2 regions of the Nostoc edaphicum CCNP1411 genome follow, and region 2 is predicted to be linked to the other one. Evidence: riboswitches for the same ligand, from Rfam matches in the RefSeq annotation. Region 2 holds a riboswitch; the other holds the start of a gene.
The links. A riboswitch is a leader RNA that binds a small molecule or an ion and turns the genes downstream of it on or off. The one in region 2 is predicted to bind cyclic di-AMP.
Positions count from the first base shown of each region.

Region 1 (12,547 bases), 1.1 Mb from region 2:
ATGCAGCCTTTTTTGGATATTCACCTAGAGAAGCAGAAATTCTCGATCCCCAGCATCGCCTATTTTTAGAATGTGCTTGGGAAGCATTAGAAAATGCAGGCTACGATTCAGAACAATATCCAGGTGCGATCGCAGTTTATGCAGGTACAGCATTAAATAGTTATCTTGTCAACTTATACAGCAATCCCAACTACAATACCATCGATCCGGTGCAGGTGGTTATTAGTAATGTTATGGGTTTAATGCCTACCCGTGTATCTTACAAATTAAATCTCACTGGGCCTAGTTGTGGAGTCCAAACGGGTTGTTCCACATCTTTAGTAAGTGTCCATTTGGCCTGCCAAAGTTTGCTGCATCGAGAATGCGATATGGCGTTGGCGGGTGGTGTATCCCTTGGTTCTGGGGAAAAAACAGGGTATCTTTACAAAGACGATGGCGTACTTTCACCAGATGGATATTGTCGCGCCTTTGATGTCAACGCCAAGGGAACAGTTTTTGGGAATGGGTTGGGAATTGTCGTCCTCAAACGTTTACGGGATGCAATTAGCGATCGCGATCATATTTATGCGATCATCAAAGGCACTGCAATTAATAATGATGGTTCCCAAAAGGTGGGTTTGACTGCACCTAGTGTAACAGGACAAGCACAGGCGATCGCCACTGCAATATCTAAAGCCAAAGTTGAACCAGAAACAATTCAATATATTGAAACCCACGGTACAGGAACAGCTTTAGGTGATCCCATTGAAATTGCTGCCTTGACTAAGGTATTTTCCCAACATACCAACAAAAAACAATTCTGTGCCATTGGCTCAGTAAAAACAAATATTGGTCATCTAGATGCAGCTGCGGGTGTGACAGGATTAATCAAAGTCGCATTGGCTCTTAAGCACGAACAAATTCCCCCCAGTCTGAATTTTACCAGCCCGAATCCCCAAATTGACTTCGCCAATAGTCCATTTTTTGTGAATACCAAGTTGACATCCTGGGTAAATAATGGCGTACCGAGAAGGGCGGGAGTTAGTTCTTTTGGCATGGGTGGTACAAATGCCCATGCAATTTTAGAACAAGCACCTACAGAAATTCAAAATAAAGATGGAATTGAACGTCCTCATCTTCTAATTCTGAGTGCAAAAACTCCATCAGCTTTGGAGGTAGCAACAGGAAATCTCGCTACATATTTGCAACAGTTTCCCGATACAGATATTGCTGATGTGGCATATACATTGCAAACGGGACGACGCGCTTTTGAACATCGTCGCTGTTTGGTTTGTCAAACTGCGTCGGAAGCAGTGGAAATATTAACTACATCTGATTCTCCACAACTTTTAAGTCAATCACCCGGTGCGGCTCAAACTACCGTAGCTTTTCTGTTCCCAGGACAAGGAAGCCAATATGTGAATATGGGATGGGAGTTATACACAACCGAGGCAATTTTTCGAGAAGAAATTGATCGTTGTTGTGAATTACTCGTACCACATTTAGGCTTGGATTTGCGAAATCTTCTCTATCCTGAATTAAATACACCCCTCCCCAACCCTCACGCCACTTGCTTCAAGTCGGCAGAGCCGCCCAACGCAGTGGCTCCCCTTGCTAAGGGGAGGGAGCAATTAGAACCCTTCCCCACTCCCCACTCTCCAGATTTATCCCAAACCGCCTACGCCCAACCCGCTTTATTTGTAGTCGAATATGCCCTAGCCAAACTCTGGATATCATGGGGAATCCAGCCACGGGCGATGATTGGTCATAGTATTGGTGAATATGTCGCCGCCACATTAGCTGGTGTGTTCAACTTAGCTGATGCCTTGATGCTAGTTGTGCAACGCGGACAACTGATGCAACAGTGTCCCCCAGGAGTGATGCTTTCTGTTTCCCTCGCCGCAGAGAAACTGCAACCGTTACTTACAGATGATTTAGTAATTGCTGTTGACAATGCGCCTAGATTATGCGTGGTGTCAGGAGAAGAAAAAGCGATCGCACTTTTAGAACAACGTTTAGCTAGTGAAAATATTACCTATCGGCGATTGCATACAAACCATGCTTTTCACTCACCGATGATGTCAAAGGCGATCGCACCTTTTACAGAAATCTTACACAAGATTCAACTCCATCCACCGCAAATTCCTTTGATTTCTAACGTCACAGGTACTTGGATGACTGCGGCACAAGCTTGTGATCCCAACTATTGGGCAACCCATCTGCGTCAGCCAGTGCAGTTTAGCGACGGAATTAGGCAACTGCAACAAACATCCCATCAGGTTTTTCTGGAAGTTGGATTTGGTCAAACCTTGAGTACCATTATTCGACAATTTACCGATGCACCGCCTACTTTCGCATCTGGGCGACATCCCCAAGATACCAAATCGGATGTCGGCTTGATTTGCCAAACCTTGGGACAGCTTTGGCTTTCGGGCGTAGCCGTCAACTGGTCTAAATTCTATGCTTTACAACAACCGCAAAAACTGCCCTTGCCAACCTATCCCTTTGAGCGGCAGCGCTACTGGATAGACCGACATCCATCGTCAGAAGTTGCTCCCATCCTGCCAGAAAAGCCCCAGAAGCAAGAGGATATATCAAATTGGTTTTATTTGCCCTCTTGGGTGCGATCGCCGCTTCTGCGTCCTTCTCAGATACCAACAAAACAACGATATTTGGTCTTTTGTCATCCTGACAGTATCGGTGAACAACTGGTGCAGCGTCTCCAGAAAGCCGGACAGCAAGTAATTACCGTGACACCAGGAGCGGAATTTACTTCAAAGGGCGACGCTTACACCATTGCGCTTGATAACCCAAAAGATTATGAAACACTATGGCAGCAATTACAAACAGCCGGAACTTTACCTGATGCGATCGCACATTTATGGACTCTCACCGATTCGGTAGCAAATGATCGCTTTGAGCAAAGGCAAACCCTCGGTTTTTACAGTTTACTCTGGCTGACTCAGGCATTATCTTCATCACCGCAGCCTCTAAGAATCTATGTACTGACTCAGCAGGTGCAAAATGTTCTCTTAACTGAAACCCTCAATCCCGCAGACGCAACAATTCTCGGTCTTTGCAAAGTAATTCCCCAAGAATACCCGAATTTGATTTGCCAAAATATTGATTTATCACTTCCGATCGCCAATTTTGAGCAACTGATAGCGGAATTAACGATAAATAACACCCCATCAAACACCCTCCCCTTGCCAAGGGGAGGGCTGGGGAGGGGTGTATTTAACTCCGAAGACACCCCCCTTTCATCGGGACAGAGGGGGGTAGGAGCGCTAGGGAGAGGTAACTATTTCATTGCTTACCGGGGTAAAACTCGCTGGATACAAGAATTCCAGCCGATTCCTTTACCTGCCCCTGAGTCTTCCCAAATACCCCTAATTGAAGGTGGCGTGTATGCGATCGCTGGAGACTTGGTGGAAGGTTTGGGGTTAATTTATGCCCGGTTTCTGGCGCAAACAGTGAACGCGAAATTAATACTTTTGGGACGGTCAGATTTGCCACAACCTGCCCAATGGGAAACTTGGTTGGCTTCCCACGGTCGCCAAAATCCCATTAGCCACTGTATTCAACAGTTGCAAGCTTTACAAACTACAGGATGTGAATTCCTATTTTATAGCGTTGACTTAGCGGATATCATGCAAGTGCAAACTGCTATTACCGAAGCTACAAGCCAATTTGGGGCAATTAATGGAGTCATTCATGCTGCGGCTATGGGCGATCGCGCCAGTTGTTTGATTCGTAACCTCGATACTCAGGAATGTAGCCGACAATTCCATACAAAAATACATGGTTTATTAGCATTAGAAAAAGCTCTCCACAATCAACCCTTAGACTTTTTCCTTTTGCAATCTTCTCTGTCTGCGGTTGTCGGTGGAATTGGCTTTGCTGCTTATGCCGGGGCAAACTTGTTTATGGATGCTTTCGCACAGCAACGTAGTCAAAACAGTGATACACCTTGGATTAGTATCAACTGGGATGCAGTGCGTTTTGATGAAACTGCCATACTCACAGGTGCTGCTCTTGTAGATTTGGCTATGACTCCCCAGGAAGTTTGGCAAGTGACTGAGCGCATTCTAGCCCAACCTGTCGCTGCACTAGTTACTGTTTCGCCTGTAAACCTCCAGTCTCGTTTCATACAGCCTGAAGTAATTCATGATACTACACGCACTGATAATAACCACGCACGCCCTAACATTCCTACCACTTACGTTGCCCCTAGTGGCTACATTGAAACCAGAGTTGCCCAATTAATGGAAAACTTATTGGGTATTGCTCCCATCGGCATTCACGATAACTTTTTTGAGTTGGGTGGACATTCATTGCTAGCAATTCAGGCGGTTTCTCAGCTACGGGAAGAATTTCAAGTAGAATTGCCGATGCGACAATTTTTATTTGAATCACCAACCGTTGCAGGTATAGCCAAAATTATCATCGAAAACCAAATACCAACACTAGATGATCCAGAAGCGATCGCAAAATTATTAGATCAAGTAGAACAAACTGATTTTTCTCGTTAAACCTCTTTCAAGAAACACATTCTAGTAAACAATTAAAAATTCAACAAATGCACCTTTCTTAACTAAAAAAGCAGCGATTGCTAAAATTTGAAAACTAGAGGAATACCGATCGCTCGTGCATCTAATATCTTCCTCTGCATATAATTGTCAAAGGTCAACTGTAGACATGGGGAAGTTCCTTGCTCAACTTGCACTGCTCCATTCTCTACTAACAGTGCCAGAGGTTGAGTTACAGAGTAAGTATGAGTAACAGTTACCTCTATTCCTGTCATTTTTCTTAGCCCTAGTGGATGAGACACAAACTGTTTTTGGAAGTTAGGAAAATTTTTTAATAAAGTTGGTAAGGCGATCGCATCAGGAATGACAAAGCATAAAGGTTCAGTTTGGGTGACTAAATTATCACTGGAAAAACTTAATAATAGTTCTGTTTTTTGGGGTTGCGATCGCCGAAATTCCTCCTCGAACGAGGATGTGGCGCGAGACTGCTGGTGCAGAGCAATCCCAAATGGAGAGATTTGCGTTTGTCGCCAATGCGATCGCCCTAAAAAGTCTATACCTGTGCGGACAGCATAGATTTCAGCAGCGACTTCATCCTCAACCCAAATTAACTCTAGATAAAAGTTCTCAAAAAAGAGAATCTGTGAGGCTGTACCTCGTTCTATCTGCTGCACAGCAGGACTGGCAAACATCAATCCCGCTTGCTCAAAGAATTCAACTTTAGGTGCATCCTCAACACAAATAAAAATGTGGTCAACTTCTAGCAAGGAATTATTTGTCGAAATTAGTAACTGAGTCTTCATGTAAAAATTCGCACCCTTGATATAAAAACACGCAAATTCAATAATTCAGTTCAAACTCTGTCTACACAAGTTATCAAGAAAGGCAGAGGGCAGAAGGGAATGCTACTTCCTGTCAATAGGCTGTGACCGAAGGGAACAAGGGTCTAAAACCCCGCCGAAAACAAAAGCGCTTACAATTGGCGGGGTCTGAATCCTCGACGAAAAAGTTCCTTCAGCATAGCTGCCCGACGCTCGCAGACTCGCTCTAAGCGTTCGCGCAGCGTCTCGTAGAGAAGCCATGCCGTTGGCGGAGCCTCTCGTAGAGAAGGCTTTACGCTGCGCTATCTGCCTCCTGCCTTCTTCAATGTGATGATTTTTCTGATACACCTAAATCTGACTTTGCTGTAGAAACTGGCTAAACGGCAGATGTCTTTAGTAATCGTTGCTACCGGAAATCAGTCCAATGTGCCAACTTAAATTTGTGTCTGAATCAATAAGAATGGTAATTTTTATTGATTCAGACAAGCCTCCTGATAATGCAAAAACCATGCCAGCGTTTTTAACTAAATATTGAAATAATTAGTAATTATTCTCAGTTAACAAGTAAATGGGATTTTTTGTCAAGTCTTTAGTTGTTAGTTGTCAGCATAGGTATCTTGCTCAGATTCCCTCCCTTTTGCAGGTTAAATCTTACCAGCTACCAAACACTCAGCTTTTGTTGTGATATCAAGTCCGGTTAATCACTTATGATTACGCATCTGTGCAAAAATCGGAAACGCCTCTTTCTCGCTGCTCCCAGCCCCCAGCAAGAACTGCGTTCTAAATGAAAAGTCTTTAGCCAGACACGATATAAGTCTAATTTCCAGATTTTCCTGCTTTTAAAATAAAATGAATAAGGGATTTCCAAATAAAATAACATCCCAAATTTTCTTGTGGGATGGGTGTCCCCACCCGTCCCAGATTTAGGGCGCTCATGTTGCCCACTCCACAAAATGGATAATTTATTTCTTGGAAGTCCCTAAGATAGTGTACTTAGTGCAGGAAGTCTAGCTACAACTGAGTGAGATTATGCTCACGATTTTGTGTATGTTCTATCTGTAATCCAAAATAGCTGAGTTCTTCGCCAATGGATGTGGAAATTCACAATGGTAAAATCAAATCACAAGGATACAAAAGATACAATTATTACTCGTTTTGATTACGAACTTCTCACTCCAGAGCAGCGGACATTAGTTGAACAGTGCACAACAGAAATCCGAGAGCAGTTACGGCAGACTGCTCAAGACATTTGGGAGATTGGGCAACGATTGGCAGAAGTGCGTTCTAAACTGAAGCATGGGCAGTTTGATACTTGGTTGAAAGCAGAATTTGGTTGGAGCCGACGAACAGCATACAACTTTATTAATGTGTATGAAACCTTTGACAACCGTGCAAATCTTGCACAGATTGACATTGCTACCTCCGCTTTGTATCTACTTGCTGCACCCTCCACACCTCAAAAACTGCGGGATATCCAGAAACCCAAAAACCCTTCCCCTATACCCCTCTGCTGCCTTAATGATAAGTCTTTAACCGGACTTGATATCACAGGTCGCTTTTAGGAATTTCCTCACGAAATTCTATGACCAATTGCATAGTTTCCACTACCAAATCACGTAAATCCCGATTAAGCGCTACAGCGCCTTGAGACCCAAACCAACGGTCAAAAATAGTGACATATTGCTGATTACCATTGACAAATCCTTGCATGAACTTGACCAGAGAATAGTTGACTGTATCCAAGAATTTCGAGTTATTTTCTGGCACCATGCAAGCGATACCTTCTTGTGAATAGGGGCGAGGGGGTACGATCGCAAAAGCATCTGGATTTTTTTGCTGTTGTAGCCATCCCTCTAAAAGAATGCTATCGGACGAGAAACCATCAATAGTACCTTCTTGCAAAGCTGTGTATCCCTCTGCCCTAGTTTTAAAATACACCCGCTTAACTCTAGGTTGTACACGAGCGATCGCCTGCTCATTTGTGGTTCCCGCCAGCACACCAATTTGCTTACCAATAAGGGATTCAGGGGAACCTAGATTACTTCCTTTCTTAACTAATAATTGGGTTCCAGTCACACCGTAGCTAACAGAAAAGTCTACTTTTTTATCTCGCTTCCAGGTAAAACTACTAGCATCACACACAATATCAACTTGTTGATTAACTATTTTAGTAATCCGCTCAGAAGGGCTAAGACCAACTAATTGCAGTTTAATTTTTTTATCTAGGTCTTTTTCTAATTGCTCTTTAATCAGAGTCAGCATATCTACAGAATAGCCATTTAACTTTCCTTGACTATCCACATAGGCAAAAGGTAGCGCATCTCTACTAGTACCAGCTGTTAATACCCCTGTTCTGGCTACTTTTTCCATCACAGTCTCAGCAGCTACCATATTAGGTATGAGCGTCGCAAATATGAGACTTAAAATAGGGATAGCAATTTTTTCATACATAAGCTTTAAGAATAGGTCGTTTTTTCAAAAATCAAATCTGATCTAGATATCAAGCATCGAGAAGGTATCACTATCGAGTACATAGTAAGGTTATCTAGTAACTATTCTTTACATTAGTGCTTTTTCATTACTCTGTAGGACTTACGCAAAACTACATGAGGTAGAGGCAATACCCTGCGAGTTCGCTGAAAGCATTCTCGTAAGAGTAGCCACTATGCGAACATAGGAGAGTTTCTTTTCCTGCCCCCTGCCTTCTTCTCGTTGATTTTTCCAAAAAGATAATCGGATTGCTATAGCTGTTTTAAAATACTACTTACATCTAAGGGTGCTGAAGGCATGATTACTAAACCCAAGATTTTCATTGATGGCGAATCAGGAACCACAGGCTTACAAATTTACTCACGTCTCAATCAACGGGATGATATTGAGTTAGTTAGCATTGAGGAATCTAAACGTAAGGATGCATTTGAGCGAGCTAAACTAATCAATGCCGTCGATGTTGTTATTCTCTGCCTACCTGATGATGCAGCCCTTGAAGCTGTTAGCTTGGTAAGTAGTACTACGGTTAAGATCCTTGATGCTAGTACTGCCCATCGCACAGCTAAGAACTGGGTATATGGTTTCCCTGAACTAAATCCAGGACAGCGAGAGAAAATCGCCAGCGCCCAGTTTGTGAGCAATCCTGGCTGTTATCCTACAGGATTCTTGGCTTGTATCCGTCCGTTGATTGCCAAGGGACTCCTGAACAGCAACTTTCCTATCACCGTTAATGCAGTGTCAGGTTACTCTGGCGGTGGGAAGAATCTGATCAAACAGTACCATACCTTCCACGAGCAACAAGCCGGAGCAGAATCACTCTATCCCTATGGGATCTACGGGTTGCGGTTTGGGCATAAGCACGTCAAAGAAATGCATTATTACTCAGGGTTAGCATCGCCGCCGCTGTTCGTACCGGCAGTAGGGGATTTTGAGCAGGGGATGCTGGTACAAGTGCCTTTGCCCCTGGGGACTTTGGATAATCCACCATCAGGTGAAGTTATTCATGAAGCGATCGCTAACTACTACCAAAGTGAAAAATTTGTGCAGGTTGCTCCATACCAAGATTCTACTCTGTTGCGAGACGGAATATTTTTGGATGCTATGTCTACGACGGGCTACGCCTACGCAATCAAAAACACCAATATTGTTCAGGTTTTTGTATTCGCCAATGACACTACCAAAGAAGTGTTGCTAGTTGCTCGTCTTGACAACCTGGGTAAGGGCGCATCAGGAGCCGCCGTCCAAAACCTAAATATCATGCTCGGTTTTCCAGAAGAGTTGGGATTATGAAAAAGGCATAGGGAGTGAGGAGAGGGAGTGCTGAGTGCTGAGTTCTGAGTGCTGAGTGTGAAATCTTACTTTTTTACTCATAACTCGGAACTGTTTTCCCCATGCCCCATACCCAATGCCCCATGCCCCATGCCCCATGCCCCATGCCCAATACCCAATGCCCCATACCCAATGCCCCATGCCCCATGCCCAATACCCAATGCCCAATGCCCAATGCCCATTATGTTGATTTTTATTTCAGTTTCTCAAGCAACTGAATAACACTATGCTCAAATCCTCTATTTCGCTCTTGAACTGATTCAATCAACGGTTTATTAAAAAGATTAATGACATAGTTACCTAATTGAATACCTAGAGGTCTTAAATGTCCACCTGCAAATTTTTCCCGAAAATCTTGAGGCGGCTTTTGCAGAATATTAGTAAACCATTCACAGGTCGATTTAGCAATATTGTCTGATTTGAAACAGACTAAACCCATGATATTAAATAGCCCACTATCCTTGATTAAGTTCTGGGTTTCTTCAACAGTTGGTTTCACACCCCAACCAAGATTATCGATGATATCAGCTAAAAATTGAGGACGAATTGCACTCCCTGTGTCAGCAATAGCAGGTGCTAATAGGATAGAAACCTGCCCTTTAATAAAGACACTGTTAAAGTTGATATCCTTATGCACATAGCTATAAATTAATTTTTTAACTTCAGCAGTTTTTCGCGTTAGTTCCTCAAAGAGAATGTTAATGTCTGCAACGACACTTTTTAACTGTGACTCATCGGAAGTATAAGACAGCAGATTACGAATAAACTGTTCTCTATCTTGAGGATTTGGCGGTAGAGCAGTAAATCCTTCTAACAAAGAGATATATTTACAACCAAGGCTATGTCCAATCCAAGAAAAGTTCTTATCATCTAGATAGGCTTCATAATCATATCCTGCAACACTTGCCATTTTCACAAGCTCTGGCAGAATTTCATACTGCTCTCTCATGAGAAAACCAGCTTCTACATAATGATTAAAAGTAAAATTAAAAGGCAGAAGGATAATTGTATATCCCTGCTCGAATAAACATTGAAGCAGATAGCGATAGAAAAGCATGGGGACAAAAGTACCAAAGAAAGCCCCTGCAATAAATTGAATTACTCCTTTAGGTTGTGGATGTAGAGCAACCCAACTGTAAGAAACAGGTTTAAATCTCAGTTTCAAATTTGTATTTACCATGATTTAGCAATGAGTACATCTCATTTTGGTAGGTGTATACTTAATCTCCAAACTGAAGTTGCTGCTTTTCGGATTCTTTAAGAGGATGTTTAAAAAGTATCGTTCATCAAATTTCTCAAAACCTCCCTGTTCTCCTTTCTTATGAGGAAATGGGGGTTGCCAAACCTCTTTCCTGCAAAGAAAGAGGTTTCGAGTATATTTGTTGACTTTCCAAATATTCTCTAACCAGATTTTTTTGCACTAAAACTCTCAAGTCTATTTCATTCCTAAAAATTCAAGAAAATATAACAGTGAATATCAGTAAGTTTATTGTTGAGAGCATCTTAAAAACTAAAATTTTCCCCTATACCCTGATTCTCCAACGCTAGGCACAACAAGCTTTAAAGTGATTACCAACACACTTTTTTTGTTCATACTGTTGACATAGTTGATGATGACACGTTATAAACTGTGAAGAAAAATAAATCAGTCTGCCTAATCCACTATATTCCCTGAAAAGTTTTGTGAGTAAGGGTAAACCGGAGCGGAGGAACCAAGTTTGGGGCGTATTTTGAAGAAAGTTAGAGTTAAGAGTGAGGATTTAAGAGTGAGGAGTTAAAAGTTATTAAATAGATAATTCATAACTCACAACTTATAACTTTTTCAAGAAGGACATCTCTCAGTCCTAGCCCGTCAGCTAACTTCGTCGGCATTGAGAAGAGACTGAACGAGAAGCATTCTTACAAGTAATGCCTTGTTCTCGTCAGTGTCCTTTGGCTGGTAACTTTGTGGTTCGTTGTGCCTGCCCTCGGCCTTGAGAGAGGATAACAATATCTTGATTTCTGGCGTCTGAGGTAGGATTATTTGCCTTGAGGTGAAAATCAGCTATGTTCCAGAATAATAAACATCGCATTGCTCTAATTTCTGTCGATGGTGACCCGGCTGTTGAAATCGGTCAAGAAGAAGCTGGGGGTCAAAATGTCTATGTGCGCCAAGTAGGTTATGCCCTAGCACAGCAAGGTTGGCAAGTGGATATGTTCACTCGTCGGAGTAGTCCTGACCAAGCTGCGATCGCTCAACATAGTCTGAATTGTCGTACTATTCGGTTAAAAGCTGGCCCAGCTGAGTTTATTGGGCGAGATAACTTGTTTAACCATTTACCTGAATTTATCGAAGAATTCCAGCGATTTCAGCAACGCCAAGGGTTCCATTACTCCCTAATTCATACCAATTACTGGTTGTCTTCTTGGGTTGGCATGGAATTGAAAAAGCAACAACCGCTGATTCAGGTGCATACTTACCACTCTTTAGGAGCGGTTAAATACAGAAGTATTGGTGATGTTCCCGTAATTGCAGCCCAGCGACTAGCTATAGAAAAAGCCTGTCTAGAAACTGTAGACTGCGTGGTTGCGACCAGTCCACAAGAACAGAAACACATGCGGATACTCGTTTCCAGCAAAGGGAACATTGAAATGATTCCCTGTGGTACTGATACTGATAAATTTGGGGAAATTCTGCGGTCTGCTGCAAGGGAAAAGTTGGGAATTGCACCAGATGCCAAGATGGTTCTCTATGTTGGTCGGTTTGACCGACGCAAAGGTATTGAAACTTTAGTACGAGCCATTGGCAAGTCGAGTTTAAGGGGTGAGGCTAACCTCCAACTAGTGATTGGGGGTGGTAGTCGTCCAGGTCAGAGTGATGGAATTGAACGCGATCGCATCGCCAGCATTGTCACTGAACTCGGATTAGAAGATTGTACAACCTTTACCGGTCGCCTAGATGAAACCGTCCTCCCCTTCTACTACGCTGCTGCTGATGTCTGCGTAGTGCCCAGTCACTATGAACCTTTTGGTTTAGTTGCCATTGAGGCGATGGCGAGTAAAACTCCAGTCGTAGCTAGTAATGTCGGTGGGTTGCAGTTTACTGTAGTACCAGAGGTCACAGGTTTACTAGCGCCCGCCAAAGATGAAGTGGCTTTTGCTGCTGCCATAGACCGCATTCTGATCAACCCAGCTTGGCGAGACCAGTTAGGTGAAGCAGCAAGGCAACGGACAGAAATTGCTTTTAGTTGGTATAGTGTGGCATTCCGACTGACTCAGCTATACAGTCGTTTGCTGGCTCCAACTGCACCCAATAACCGACCCCGGATTGCAGCTTAATTTTTACAGTTTTGAGCGCGGTAATATCCTCAAAGTGATTTTATCGCGCCCAAACAGTCAAAAACAAACTACTCAGCCTAG
Region 1 covers NZ_CP054698.1:7,330,426-7,342,972, forward strand. The annotation lists gene HUN01_RS33240 (type I polyketide synthase) at 1-4,511, shown strand, start outside; gene HUN01_RS33245 (VOC family protein) at 4,592-5,311, opposite strand; gene HUN01_RS33250 (DUF3102 domain-containing protein) at 6,436-6,891, shown strand; gene HUN01_RS33255 (amino acid ABC transporter substrate-binding protein) at 6,875-7,780, opposite strand; gene argC (N-acetyl-gamma-glutamyl-phosphate reductase) at 8,120-9,109, shown strand; gene HUN01_RS33265 (hypothetical protein) at 9,187-9,330, opposite strand; gene HUN01_RS33270 (DUF1350 family protein) at 9,342-10,328, opposite strand; cyclic di-AMP (ydaO/yuaA leader) riboswitch at 10,793-11,034, shown strand; gene HUN01_RS33275 (glycosyltransferase) at 11,195-12,466, shown strand.
Region 1: linked by a shared signal. The riboswitch ahead of HUN01_RS33275 (glycosyltransferase) and the one ahead of HUN01_RS05800 (universal stress protein) in region 2 are both predicted to bind cyclic di-AMP.

Region 2 (12,547 bases):
GAACTGACAGCTAAAAATCTCACTTACAATTACCCTGGTTCCAATACTCCAGCTTTAGCAAATATTAACTTTACCATTGCTCCTGGAGAAACTGTAGCGATTGTTGGGGCAATTGGTTCGGGGAAATCTACTTTGGCCAATGCTTTGCCGCGCTTGCTGGATATTGAATCAGGACAGTTGTTTTTAGATGGGCTGGATATTACTAAGATAGCTTTGACAGATTTACGAAGTGCGATCGCCTACGTTCCTCAAGATAGCTTTCTATTTAGCACCACAATCAAAAATAATATCCGCTACGGCGATCCAGTTAGCGAACAAGAGCAGATCGAATATGTTGCTAAACTTGCTCAAATTGAATCAGAAATTAACAATTTTCCACAGCAATACGAAACCATTGTTGGTGAACGCGGTATTACTCTTTCTGGCGGACAGCGGCAACGGACTGCTTTAGCTAGGGCCATGCTGGTCAATGCGCCAGTGTTAATTTTAGATGATGCTCTCTCTAGTGTGGATAATCAAACAGCCACACAAATCCTCAACAATCTCTCCGGTGGTACAGAGCGCAAAACAGTAATTTTTATTACCCATCAATTATCCGCGGCGGCGGCGGCTGACCGAATTTTTGTGATGGAAAAGGGGAAAATTGTTCAGATCGGAAATCATTTAGAACTTTTACAACAACAGGGTTTATACAGAACTTTGTGGAGCCAACATCAAGTTGAGGAATTACTGCGGTGATATAGCAATCTGATTTGATTTCTGAATCACTCGTAGAGGTAAGGGACTGGGGACTGGGGACTGGGAAGAAGGAATAAAGGTATACTGAGTTTTGTTCAAAAATCAAATATGAGTCCTATATCTCAATACGGTTTGGTTAAGGCTTTTTGATGAAAATTTTAGATCACAAAGATTCGATAATTTATCACAAAGACGCGATAAATCGCCGTCTCTACAATAATTGGTCTTTTGTAGAGACGGCGATTCATCGCGTCTTTTGCCTTAACCGAACCGTATTGTCCTATATCTTCAACCACTGTTTCAGTGTAATTGCTGAGTAAATTAAAACTTACTCAGCCCTGAATACTGAGTCAGATGAAGCTAGTACAATCTAGCGTAATTACCACGTTAGTTTTTTGGGGTAGGTGGGTAGTATAAATTACCGAAAAAACTAATTTGGCATATAGTGATGTTCAAAACTAAATTATCATCATTCCGTACTTCACGAGAATTTTATACCTCGAATTTAATGCATCGCCATATTGGTGCGATCGCAGTTCTACTTTTAATCAGCTTGCTGAGTTCATTAAGTGGAACACCAGTTAACCATACCATCTCTAACTACTGGGAAGGCTTTCTCTGGGGACTGGCAGACCCAGTAATTGGCTTGGATTGTTTAGTTGGTATTGTTGCTATTGGCTTACTATCATCTGTGTTTATTCGTGGCGCTGTGATAGTTGGATGCTTTGTCTTAGCAGCAATCTTGGGCATTGTAATTCATCTATCCCAGCTAAATTTTCCAGGTGCAGAAATAGCGATCGCTATTTCTACCATCATTTTTAGTACTATGCTGATGATGCCAAATCAACCAAACTTTGTGGTACTTGCTCTCATGGGCATCAGTGCTGGTTTATTTCAGGGTTACACTGTTGATGAATCTATTATTGGGGCAGGAACGATACCATTAATTGCCTATATAGTAGGTATGATCTTAACTCTGTTTGCAGTTGCCATGAGTGCCAGACAAATTGGTACTGCAATCGGTATGGGAGAAATCAACCGAACTTTACCCTGGAAAATTACCATTGCTGGTTTCGCTTTATGTGCGATCGGCATTGTGTTTTTGAGCAATTCAATTATTTAAATAATATATTTCAATTCAGTGGAATACATTCATTCGTGGGGGCGTACACCTAGCTGTGCGCCCCCACTACGTATTAAAGCAATTCGCAATTCGCAATTACGTTTTGCGTTAGCGAGTCCGCGTTCGCTTTTAGCGTCTCGTAGAGAGCGTCCGGGGATTTAGACCCCGACCCAAAACGGGCTGCCTATAGAGGCAGGGGACTTAAACCCCCAAAGTTCATTAAAACTGGAACAGAACACGCTGTAGGGGTAATTCATGAATTACCCCTACAGCATATAGTTTTGCATAAGTCCCAATACCAATTTGAAAAAAGAATACGACAAATAGATCATTTGTAAAGACGCGATGAATCGCGTCTTTACCCAAGGATGTGTTGCAATCATTAATTTAATTGGTATAAGTACAAAAAAGCCTCCCGGCATGGGAGGCTTAAAAGTTAGCGGAGACAACTTGTAACTACAGCGCAATTACAGCGATCGCTCCTCCTAATGCAGAGAAAATCGCGGAGACGAGTGCTGTGGCAAACAGCCACCAAGCTGCTGTAGCTGCGGCTTTGCGGGTTTCTTCTGCTTGCCGCTGTGCTTGATGCTTTACCTGTTCTAGGCGACGTTGGGCTTCGTGCTGTATGCGTTCTGCACGTTGTAATACTGTGTTGCGGGCCCGTTCAATTTGGTCGATGATCCGGTTGGCATCTTCCTCGGAGATGTCCTCACGAGAACTCATAATTGCCACTAGGGTCTCACGGTCAAAAGAGGAGAGGCGATCGCGCAGAGCATCAAATCCCGCCTGGGGATCGTCAAAAAATGTGCGAACATCGTGCTTGATACTGTCATAGTTAAGTTCCGGGCGATCCAAGGAGTTGAGGTAGTTGCGAATGCGGCCAAAAACCCCGTCAATTGCATCTTGAATACCTCGTTGAATATTCCGCACTTGTTCTACAAATTGATCCCTTACAGATACAATATTGTCGGCAATCCGCGCCGCTTCTTCATCAGAAATATCTTCCCGAATTTTCAGCAGGGCGATGATGGTAGAGCGGTCAAAATGGGAAAGGCGATCGCTAAAACTTTCCACCCCGACTCGTGGATCATGCAACAATAATTGCAAGTCACGTTTGATACCTTCAGGATTGAGTTCTTCTTTGCCTGTTTGGCGCAGATACTCTTCCACATAACCTTTGAATGTTTCCACTCTTTGCTGTGTACGGGTAGCAAGGCGACGAGGCGCACGTACAAAGTTGCGAATCGAAGTTTGGGTGGAATCAATGATTTCATTGACTTGTTGTTCACTCAAATCTTGACGTTGACTGAGCAACTTCACTAGTGTATCCCGGTCTACCTGCGACAACCGACGGCGTAGTGCTACGGTTCCCTCTTTGGGATTTTCAAACAATCTGGTCAAATCTCGCTGAATACCCTCTGGATTCAGTTCTTGTTTCCCAGTATTCCGGAGATAATCTGCGATCGTGGTGGTAACAGAGTCGTATTGCTCTTTCGCCTTATCTGCTAAAGCTTGGGGTGTGTGGCGAATACTGTGCCATGACTCTTCAGCAGTATTGATGATTTGATTAATTTGATCTTCACTCAAATCTTCCCGCTGATTCAACAATTGCACCAAAGTATCGCGGTCAAAGCGAGACAAACGTGCCCGAATTGAGGTGATTCCACCTTGGGGATCTTCCAGTAACTTTTTGAAGTCGGCGCGGATGGCATCAGGATTCAGTTCTGATTTTCCGGTGTTACGCAGATATGATTCTACATTCAGCCACAGGGTTTCTGCTTGATATTGTGCCTGTTCAGCTAGTCCTTTGGATTCTACCAAGACGCGATCGCGTTGTTTTTCCAACTCATCCAGAATGCTGTCTACTTCATATAGCTGGACATCATTACGTTGCAGCAATATCTCCCGAATTTCCTGCCTTTCAATCTGTGCCAGTCGCAATGTCAGGGTTTCATAATCTGCCTCTGGGTCTTGCAACAGAGGTTTGAAATTCTGCTCAATGCCTTCGGCTGTGAAATCTGCTTTTGGAGTAACGAGCAGATAACTTTCCACTGCGCGTTGCAAGTCTTGGACTATCTCTCTTTCTTCGATCGCTCTCACTGTCACTAGGACTTCTTGGCGGACAGTTTCTAACCGATCGGCAATGCGCTGAATTTGTCCTTGGGTGAGCAATCCCCGCTGTTGGAGGATTTTGGCGAAATCATTACTAGATAGTCGTTCTAGTTCCCTGCGGACGATTCCAGGGTCGGCTGCTGGGTCGTAGATGACATCATGAAATTCCTGAGTGATTTTTTCTGGACTCAGTTGCCAAGCATAAGTGTTGTACAGGTAATTTTCGACATCAGCCCGAATTGGACTATAAGGTTGCGATGGCGTTGGCAACCCTAGCTTATCTGCTTCTTGGGTGACTTTCTCTTTGGCAGTGGTGAGGCTACGCAAGATTTTTTCCACATCTAAATCAGACAAATCTGTGCGTCCCAACACGATGCCGGTTAAGGCAGATAGTCCTTGCTGGAGTGTACTTTGAATTGGCCCCGTAGCTGCTTTTTGGTCAGATCCTTTGGAACCACCCTTGTCTGCGACTAAACGATCCAGCTTGGCGTTGAGTTCATCTGTCTTGCTTTGTCCTGGTGGAAGTGATTTCAGATAATCCATCAACTCACCCAAACGGTCTTCCGTGGGTGGTTGCTGACTTACCACTTGCTGCCAAACTTTATACAACGTATCAGCAATGCGGCTAACGTCTTTTTTGGAAAGGTCGGTGCGACTGCTGACTAACTCGATGAACTTTTGGCGGTCGATGTTGCGGATATCTGGAGTCCCTGCGATCGCTTTTAATTGCGGATCGTTGAGTAAATTTTCAAAATCACTCCGAATCTTTGACACATCGAGTTCTGGAGGACGGATCTTTTCTAAGTAATCTTCAATGTTTTCCCGGATACTTACGGGGTCGATGCCGCTTCCTAATTCTCGACGGATAGCGGCGGCGGCGGCTTCAGCTGTCGCGACCACTTGGTTATTCACAGCTTTAGCACCCAGTGCGGCGGTAGCAGTCCCCATAATCGCCTGAAAGCCGGAAGTTGCGGTATTGACGACTGAGCCAATTAAGGAACCCACTGTGGTGGAACTTACCCAAACGAGAATTAAAAAGTAAGCACCCCAAATCACCAAACCGAGAATCGCTCCCAATCCTGGATCTAAGATTACCAGGCTCAATTTTACTGCGAGGAAAGAAGCGATTAATAAGGCGATCGTCACAGTGATTAATGTCCAAATCCCCACTGCTGTGCCGATTTTGCGAATGCTGCCACCCAAACTTCCCACTTCCCCATCATCTGAATCCGAATCAGATGAGTGCCCCAGGTAGGAAATACCGGCTGCAAGGGAGAGATTAGTTAGAACTAGTTGGAAAGCAAAGGCTAGAATCACGCCGGAGATTAAAGCCACAAAAAAGCGCGGCCCGGAAACAAGAGCCGATGCCTGTGCTGGCGTGACGTTTGAGGGATCTCCTGTAATCTGTGCTAGCCACAATAGTGGCTTGTAGAGTCCCAGCATGATTTCCGTACTTTGGAACATTGTATTTCCTTCTTCTAAGGTTTAAATTTGGGGAATTAAGATTTTCTTGAGAAGCAACTCTTAGTATTTATGTTTGTACCTATGGCAATACCTAACTCTTTAGATCAGAATCGTAGAATTTAGCTGTTTAAAGCATCCATCAAAAGGCTGAAACCCTCATCCAGCGGAAGATATAAGTTTTATTGTCTCTTGATGAAAAACTTGATCTAATTGGCAGACAAGATTATGTGTATATAGCTAATTTATAATTTTTAATTAGTTATTTTTAGCGATTGATTGTACATGAATTATAAGCTTTACAATATTTCGTATTTATTTACATAGCTATTTTTTGTCACCCTCTCAAGGTGGATTTGTCTGTACCAATATGTTGTTGATTATCGTCCTAAAGAAGTGTCTATAGTTTGTTTCTACAGGCATAAAGCAGTTTAGTTATAAATAGCTACATTAAAGTTAACAAACACATCTTGAGTACAAAAAAATGGAAACACGTCCTACCACTGATTTATCAGCTGTTGCTAAAGCTTATAACGGCATAGATCGCAACGCATTTTTGTTTGGCTGGACTCCTCAAGCCGAAATCTGGAACGGTCGATTAGCAGCTATTGGCTTTCTTGCCTATTTACTTTGGGATTTAGCCGGTTTTAGCGTTCTGCGCGACGTATTACACATAATTGGTTACTAATAAATAGTCTGCCACAGTCATTCTGACTGATTAAGAACCTATAGGAGTCCGATTTGATTTTTGAACAAAATTAGGCATTTGTAGGGTGCGTTATACTGTCGCTAACGCACTCTGCTGGCGTGGCAAGGCTAAAATGTTCCAAAAAATTGTAGGTTGGGTGGAGGCTTTGCGTAACCCAACATCTTGATAGATATATGTTGGGTTGCGCTCCGCTCCACCCAACCTACGTCTAATGCACTATTTGAAGCTTGCCACGCCGCTACGTATATTTTCAAAAATCAAATATTTACGCCGACTTACTTAGCACTATCCTTACCTAAAGTAAAAACCGAAACAACACATATAAAGCTGAAGCTACTAGTTGTAATAGCATCACTGGAATACCGTAGTGGAGAAAAGTTTTAAACGAGATGCGGCGTCCATGCTGCTCAGAAATCCCAGCGGCTACGATATTAGATGATGCACCTACAAGTGTGCCATTACCTCCTAAAGTTGCACCAAACATCATGGCATAAAACAGAGGTAATACTTCTGGCGGAAACTGTCCTTGAAAGTCTTGTGCTAAAACTTCTGTGGGTGCTAATCCGACAGTCACAATATATTGTTTCAGTAAGGGAACCATCCCCACCACTAGAGGAATATTGGGCACTACGCTAGATAATATTCCCACAAAAAATAATAAAAATAGAGAACCCAGGATAATATTTTTTCCTAAAATTACTGCCAATATTCCTGATAAACCACTGATTACACCTGTTTTTTCTAGTCCTCCGATTAGCACAAAAATACTCATGAAAAATATCAATGTACTCCAGTCTACATCCCGCAAAATGTTGTTAACTGAATCGATTTTGCTATGGTGAGATAAAAGCAAAGCTAAAGCTGCTCCTAACAAAGCTGCGGCAGCAGGTGAAATCGGAACTGGTAGAGATTCTCCGATGACAAAAAATAGCAGGACGAAAAATACAATAACTGCACCGAAGCTTAAAGCACGTGGATGATTTATTTGTGGGTGTGGCAGTTCTTCAAGATTATCTAACTGTGTATTCCAAATTTTACGGAATAAAAATGGCAGTGTTGCAATCACTATGACAATGGCAATCACTCCTCCTAAACTCAATTTCAATAAATAATCTGTAAAGCTGATATTCACAGCATCACCGACAATAAATGTAGCAGGATCTCCAACTAAAGTCAGCAGTCCGGCACTATTAGCAACAAACACCATTAAAATCAATAATGGTACGAAATTTATCCCAATTTCCTCCGCCATTGGTGGAATTAAAGGTGCTAGCAACATTACTGTTGTGGCATTTGGTAAGACTGCACAAATGGGTGTCACAATAGCGACAATACCAAGTAATAGACGTTTGCCTTGTCCTTTCGCTAAGAGTACTATTTGAGTAGCTAAATAATCAAATATCTTGGTAGGCTCAAAAGCCCGTACTAACACCATAACTCCAAAGAATAAACCGAGTGTTCCATGACTGTTACCGATGTAACCAACAGCTTCTTGTAAAGTCATGACGTTACTAAAAACTAACAATAATGCTCCTAGTAATGCTGCAATAGTGAGATGTACCCATTCCGTCATTACTAAAAAAATGACGCTTGTAAACGTAATCACACTAAGGATTGCTTGCCAGTTTTCCACACCCTAACCTCTCGAAGTTTAATTGGTTGAATAGTAGCGAAAAAAGCCACCTATTTATAGGTGACTTATCTGTGATTAAAATTGGATAAAAATTACTGAAATTTGAAATAGCGATTATTCATCAATACAACTGGGAATACCCAAAACGGCGCAGGGAAAATTAGAGCCTAGTGCCTCAATCATTGGGTGATTAACAGAGTTGCAACCTAAAAACAGAATATCGGCATTTTCTGATTCAACAACTTTGGCAAGTTCTGTAGAAATGCAGCCAAAGCGCAAATGAGATTTGAAGCAACCCTGCCATTCTTCAGCTAGACTTCGAGCTTGCCAAAGAATTATATCTGCTTGTTGTAAGGGAGTTACTATTGCCTGCAATTTGGGTTGAGTTAATACCAGTGTGACAGACTTTGATACTTCACTAACTTGACATTCCAATGAAGGCTGTTGTTGTGGAAAGCTCAAGATATTTGGAGCCTGACTGCTTTGATTATCTTCTAATACATAAACAGCTTGAACTGTAACTTCTGCATTAGTAGCTAAACGGGTTTGATGGGCAATCCAAAAGGCAATATCTAATGCCGTATGACTTTTGGGAGATCCGTCATAAGCAACAATTAAATTAACTGCTTTTGAGCTTTGAGGTTTGTTATAAAAAGGTTTTTTAGGTTCTGGCAGCAGTACCATTTGTTCAATTAAGTCATCTCGACCTGTGGCACTTTGCAGACGTGCTAACATTGGCTTGATTTGCACAGTTTTACTTCTCCCAATGAAATGAATTAGTAATGAGAAGCAGGGGGACAAATTTTGGATTTTGGACTTCGGCTACGCTCAGTCGAACGATTTTGGATTTTAAATTGAGTAACGATAACCAAAATCTCAAATCTTAAATCAGTCAAGGAAACCCCAATAATAACTGTATTACAGCCAAACTCTTGGGGGTTCCTTCCATTGCCTACGGAGTTAGCTGACGGGCTAAGACTGGAAGGTGTCTCTCTCTTAGGAGTGCTGTTAGCGGAAGCGGGGTGTTTAGCCCGTGCTAAGTGTTGAGTCCTGAGTTAGAACTTCTGACTCTTAAATTGCTGCTCTCTGCAAGATTAGCCCCAAACATTGGTTCCTCCGTTCCAAATCCAGCTTTCATGAATTTGAATTAGGCTACCCACTAAAAAAAATGATAATCTAATTTACTCGTCTTGGGCAAAATATCGATCAAGGAAATTTAAGGCGTGGTTGCGGAGTTCAAAATATTCTTTTGAGTTTCGCATGGCGGCGCGATCGCGTGGATGCTCAAAAGGAACTTCTAAAATCTCCCCGATACTAGCAGACGGGCCATTGGTCATTAAGACGATGCGATCGGACATATAAATTGCTTCGTCTACATCGTGGGTAATCATCATCACTGCTTGACGATTATTTTCCCAAATATCCAATACCTGCCGCTGCAATTTGCCACGAGTTAGCGCGTCTAGTGCCCCAAAAGGTTCATCCATCAGCAACATTTTAGGACGAATTGCTAAAGCTCTGGCAATACCTACTCGTTGTTTCATACCTCCAGAGATTTCATCAGGATATTTGTCAGCCGCCGCCGTCAAGTTTACCATTGCCAAGTGCTGATTTACAATGCTAATTTTCTCAGCCCGATTAGCATTTTTTAGCACTTCATCCACAGCTAAACGGATATTTTCTCGTACTGTTAACCAAGGTAACAGCGAATAGTTCTGAAATACCATCATCCGCTCGGCTCCTGGCTGACGAATTTCTTTTCCATCTAGCCGGACTGAGCCGGAAGTTGCTTTTTCTAAACCAGCTACTATCTTTAATAGAGTTGATTTACCACAACCGGAGTGACCAATTACAGAAATATATTCATCTTCACCAATTGTCAGATTAACTCCATCTAAAACGACAAAATTCTCTTGATCAGGTGTCGGATAAGACTTGACTAAATTTTCAATTTCTAAAAATCCAGTGCGGGGAAGAACTTCGGTCTGGGTATTAATAGGGAATGAAGTATATTCCATCATCAAATGCTCCCGAAATAATTTAGTCAATCAATTTTGGATTGTTTCCGATCAAAAGGATGCTGGCTGCTGATAGCGCAGCATTAGCGACGTATGATATAAATGGTCGCTGACCCACCCGACCGTATTGAACAGACAGGCTAACTTCAAAGTAGTAGTAAGATATTTGCCGCAGATAAATCGGTAGATCGGGGAAAGAACACTGTTAGCTGGTCTGCTATTGCAATAAATCCAAGCGGTGTTGTGCAAATAAAAATCAAACTGCCTGTGGTAGACGGGCGGCTGCCTGTTGACGCTTTGTAAGACCAGACGCTCGATGACTCGCTAACGCTGCGCTATCATCGGATTTAGTTCCGAATTTCTAGTAATAGGAATGCCTAACGTGGCAAGAGCGGATGAAACGGGAAACCCAAAAGACGAATAAGACCGTCGTTGCTGTAGTTGAAATTGGAAGCTCCTTTTTCAGCGAAGCAAAAAGGGGTATTTCACGACATGAAAAAGTTAGTGGGAGCGTTAGCCCTGATAGCAAAACTATTTAGATAACCCACCGGATCGCTGGGATCGAAGCCTTTCTTATCTATAAATACTTCTGGTGGTTCGACCTTGTAATCATCCTTGGGACACTCAATGCCCATTTCAGATGCTATCTCCCGATATAAATCTGTTCTCCAGCCATCTTCGGCTAGTTCCTCGGCATTTTTGGGGAATTCCTTAATTTGACCCCACCGGGCTGCTTGTGTCATTAACCAGATACTTCTCGATCTCCATAAGAATGTCGAGTGTTCTCCTGGCTGCTTGGGAAGGTTGTCAGGAATATCGAAGAAAATCGTGGTGTCATCGGCTTGGATGGTGCGGTCTTTGCCGTCAAAGCCGCCGTAATTATAGTTGCCCAGAATTCCGGGACTTGTAAATTTCGCAATTGGAGCATCTTGATTTTTGGGTTTAGCACCTGTAAAGGAACGGTCTGTAAGTAGTTCGGCTACTTCTTGGCGATTTTCTACTTTGCTGCAATACTGACAGGCTTCAATCATCGCCTTGACTAAAGAACGATAGGTTTTGGGATATTTTTCGATGAAAGATTGCATCACTCCCAACAAACGATCTGGGTGTCCCAACCAGACTTCTTTACCTTGTGCGAAGGTAAAGCCGATGTTTTCATTACCTGTTATTGCTCGTGTATTCCAGGGTTCTGCAACCATGTAAGCTTGCATGGCACCAATCCGCACGTTTGTTACCATTTGAGGGGGCGGAACGATGATGATCCGAAATTCTTTGAGAGGATCAACACCTGCGGCGGCGGATACGTAGCGGACAAAGTATTCATAAATGGCAGAACTTAATACTACCGCCCAGACTTTGTTTTCTGACGACTGCTTCTCAAAATAGCCTCGGAAATCGCGCCCAAAGGCTTCCAAAGCGCCATCGCCATATTGTTCTTGATATTCGTACCACGGACGCAGCCCAAAATCCCACATGGCTTTGTTCATTGTCATGGCGTTACCATGACGATGAATGGTCATGGCTGCACACAAGGAGGCTTGGCGTGCGCCTTCAGCACCAATTCTGGCGTTGGTGACAGCACCGGATACTACGGGTGAAGCATCCAGGCGACCAAAAATTAAACCGTCGCGGGAATTAGCCCAACTAGCTTCGCGGTTGAGTGTAACGTTCAAACCATATTTGCGGAAGAAACCTTTTTTCCAGGCGATCGCAAATGGCGCACAATCATTAACGGGAACGTAACCAATGGTAAGGTCAGATTTTTCTAGGTCTTGCGATCTAACTACTGGTTGCACGGCTAAGGCTTCTTCAGTTAGTCCTTTAGCTGATCTATCTCCTGAAATTCCACAGGAAGATAGCGCTATTCCGGTTGTGGTTGCTCCGATTCCTTTAATAAAATCTCGTCGAGTCCAGTTATTATCACCCATTTTTGTAGCTCCATTGGTGATCAATTACTCACGCTTCAAGCGCAGAGTATTGTTACATTTTGCTGTTTTGATAGCAGCCGAATTTTGTTAGTTGGCAGTTCTAGGGCGATGGGTTACTAATTCTTGGAGTTTGCCCAAGGCGTAATCTAGGATTAACCCAGTTACACCAATTATCAACACAGCTAAAAAGACTGAACTCAAGTTTAAACGACTCCATTCATCCCAGACAAAAAAGCCGATACCAACACCACCTGTGAGCATTTCTACAGCAACGATTACTAGCCAAGCTATCCCTAAACTAATTCGCAAACCTGTAAAAACATACGGCAAACTTGCAGGCCAAATGATTTTTGTAATTCGTCGCCAACGTGGCATTTCCAGCACTCGTGCCACATCTAAATAATCTTTGGGAACGCTAGAAACTCCTAATGCGGTATTAATAATTGTCGGCCATAAGGAGGTAATAAAGATGACAAAAATGGCGGAAGGATCTGCTAAGTTGAAAATTGCTAAGGCGATGGGCAGCCAAGCTAGGGGCGATACGGGTTTAAAAATTTGAATTATCGGATTAAGTGCTAGCATTGCCGGTCTGGACATCCCAATTAGAAATCCTAGAGGAATCGCTACTACCGCACCTAACAAAAAGCCTATTAATACCCGACGCAGACTTGCGATCAACAACCAACCAATTCCCAAGTTGCCTGGGCCTCTTTGGTAGAAGGGATTTAAGATGTAGTCTAAATTAGCGATTAGCGCTTCTGGTGGAGTGGGCATCAATTCATGGTTGGCAAGTGCAATAATCCACCACAGGACAATTATTCCCAA
Region 2 covers NZ_CP054698.1:716,797-729,343, reverse strand. The annotation lists gene HUN01_RS05830 (ABC transporter ATP-binding protein) at 1-738, shown strand, start outside; gene HUN01_RS05825 (hypothetical protein) at 897-1,034, opposite strand; gene HUN01_RS05820 (HupE/UreJ family protein) at 1,187-1,861, shown strand; gene HUN01_RS05815 (MFS transporter) at 2,318-5,437, opposite strand; gene HUN01_RS05810 (high light inducible protein) at 5,919-6,122, shown strand; gene HUN01_RS05805 (ArsB/NhaD family transporter) at 6,439-7,776, opposite strand; gene HUN01_RS05800 (universal stress protein) at 7,891-8,511, opposite strand; cyclic di-AMP (ydaO/yuaA leader) riboswitch at 8,711-8,940, opposite strand; gene HUN01_RS05795 (ABC transporter ATP-binding protein) at 8,958-9,794, opposite strand; gene HUN01_RS05790 (ABC transporter substrate-binding protein) at 10,280-11,722, opposite strand; gene ntrB (nitrate ABC transporter permease) at 11,810-12,547, opposite strand, start outside.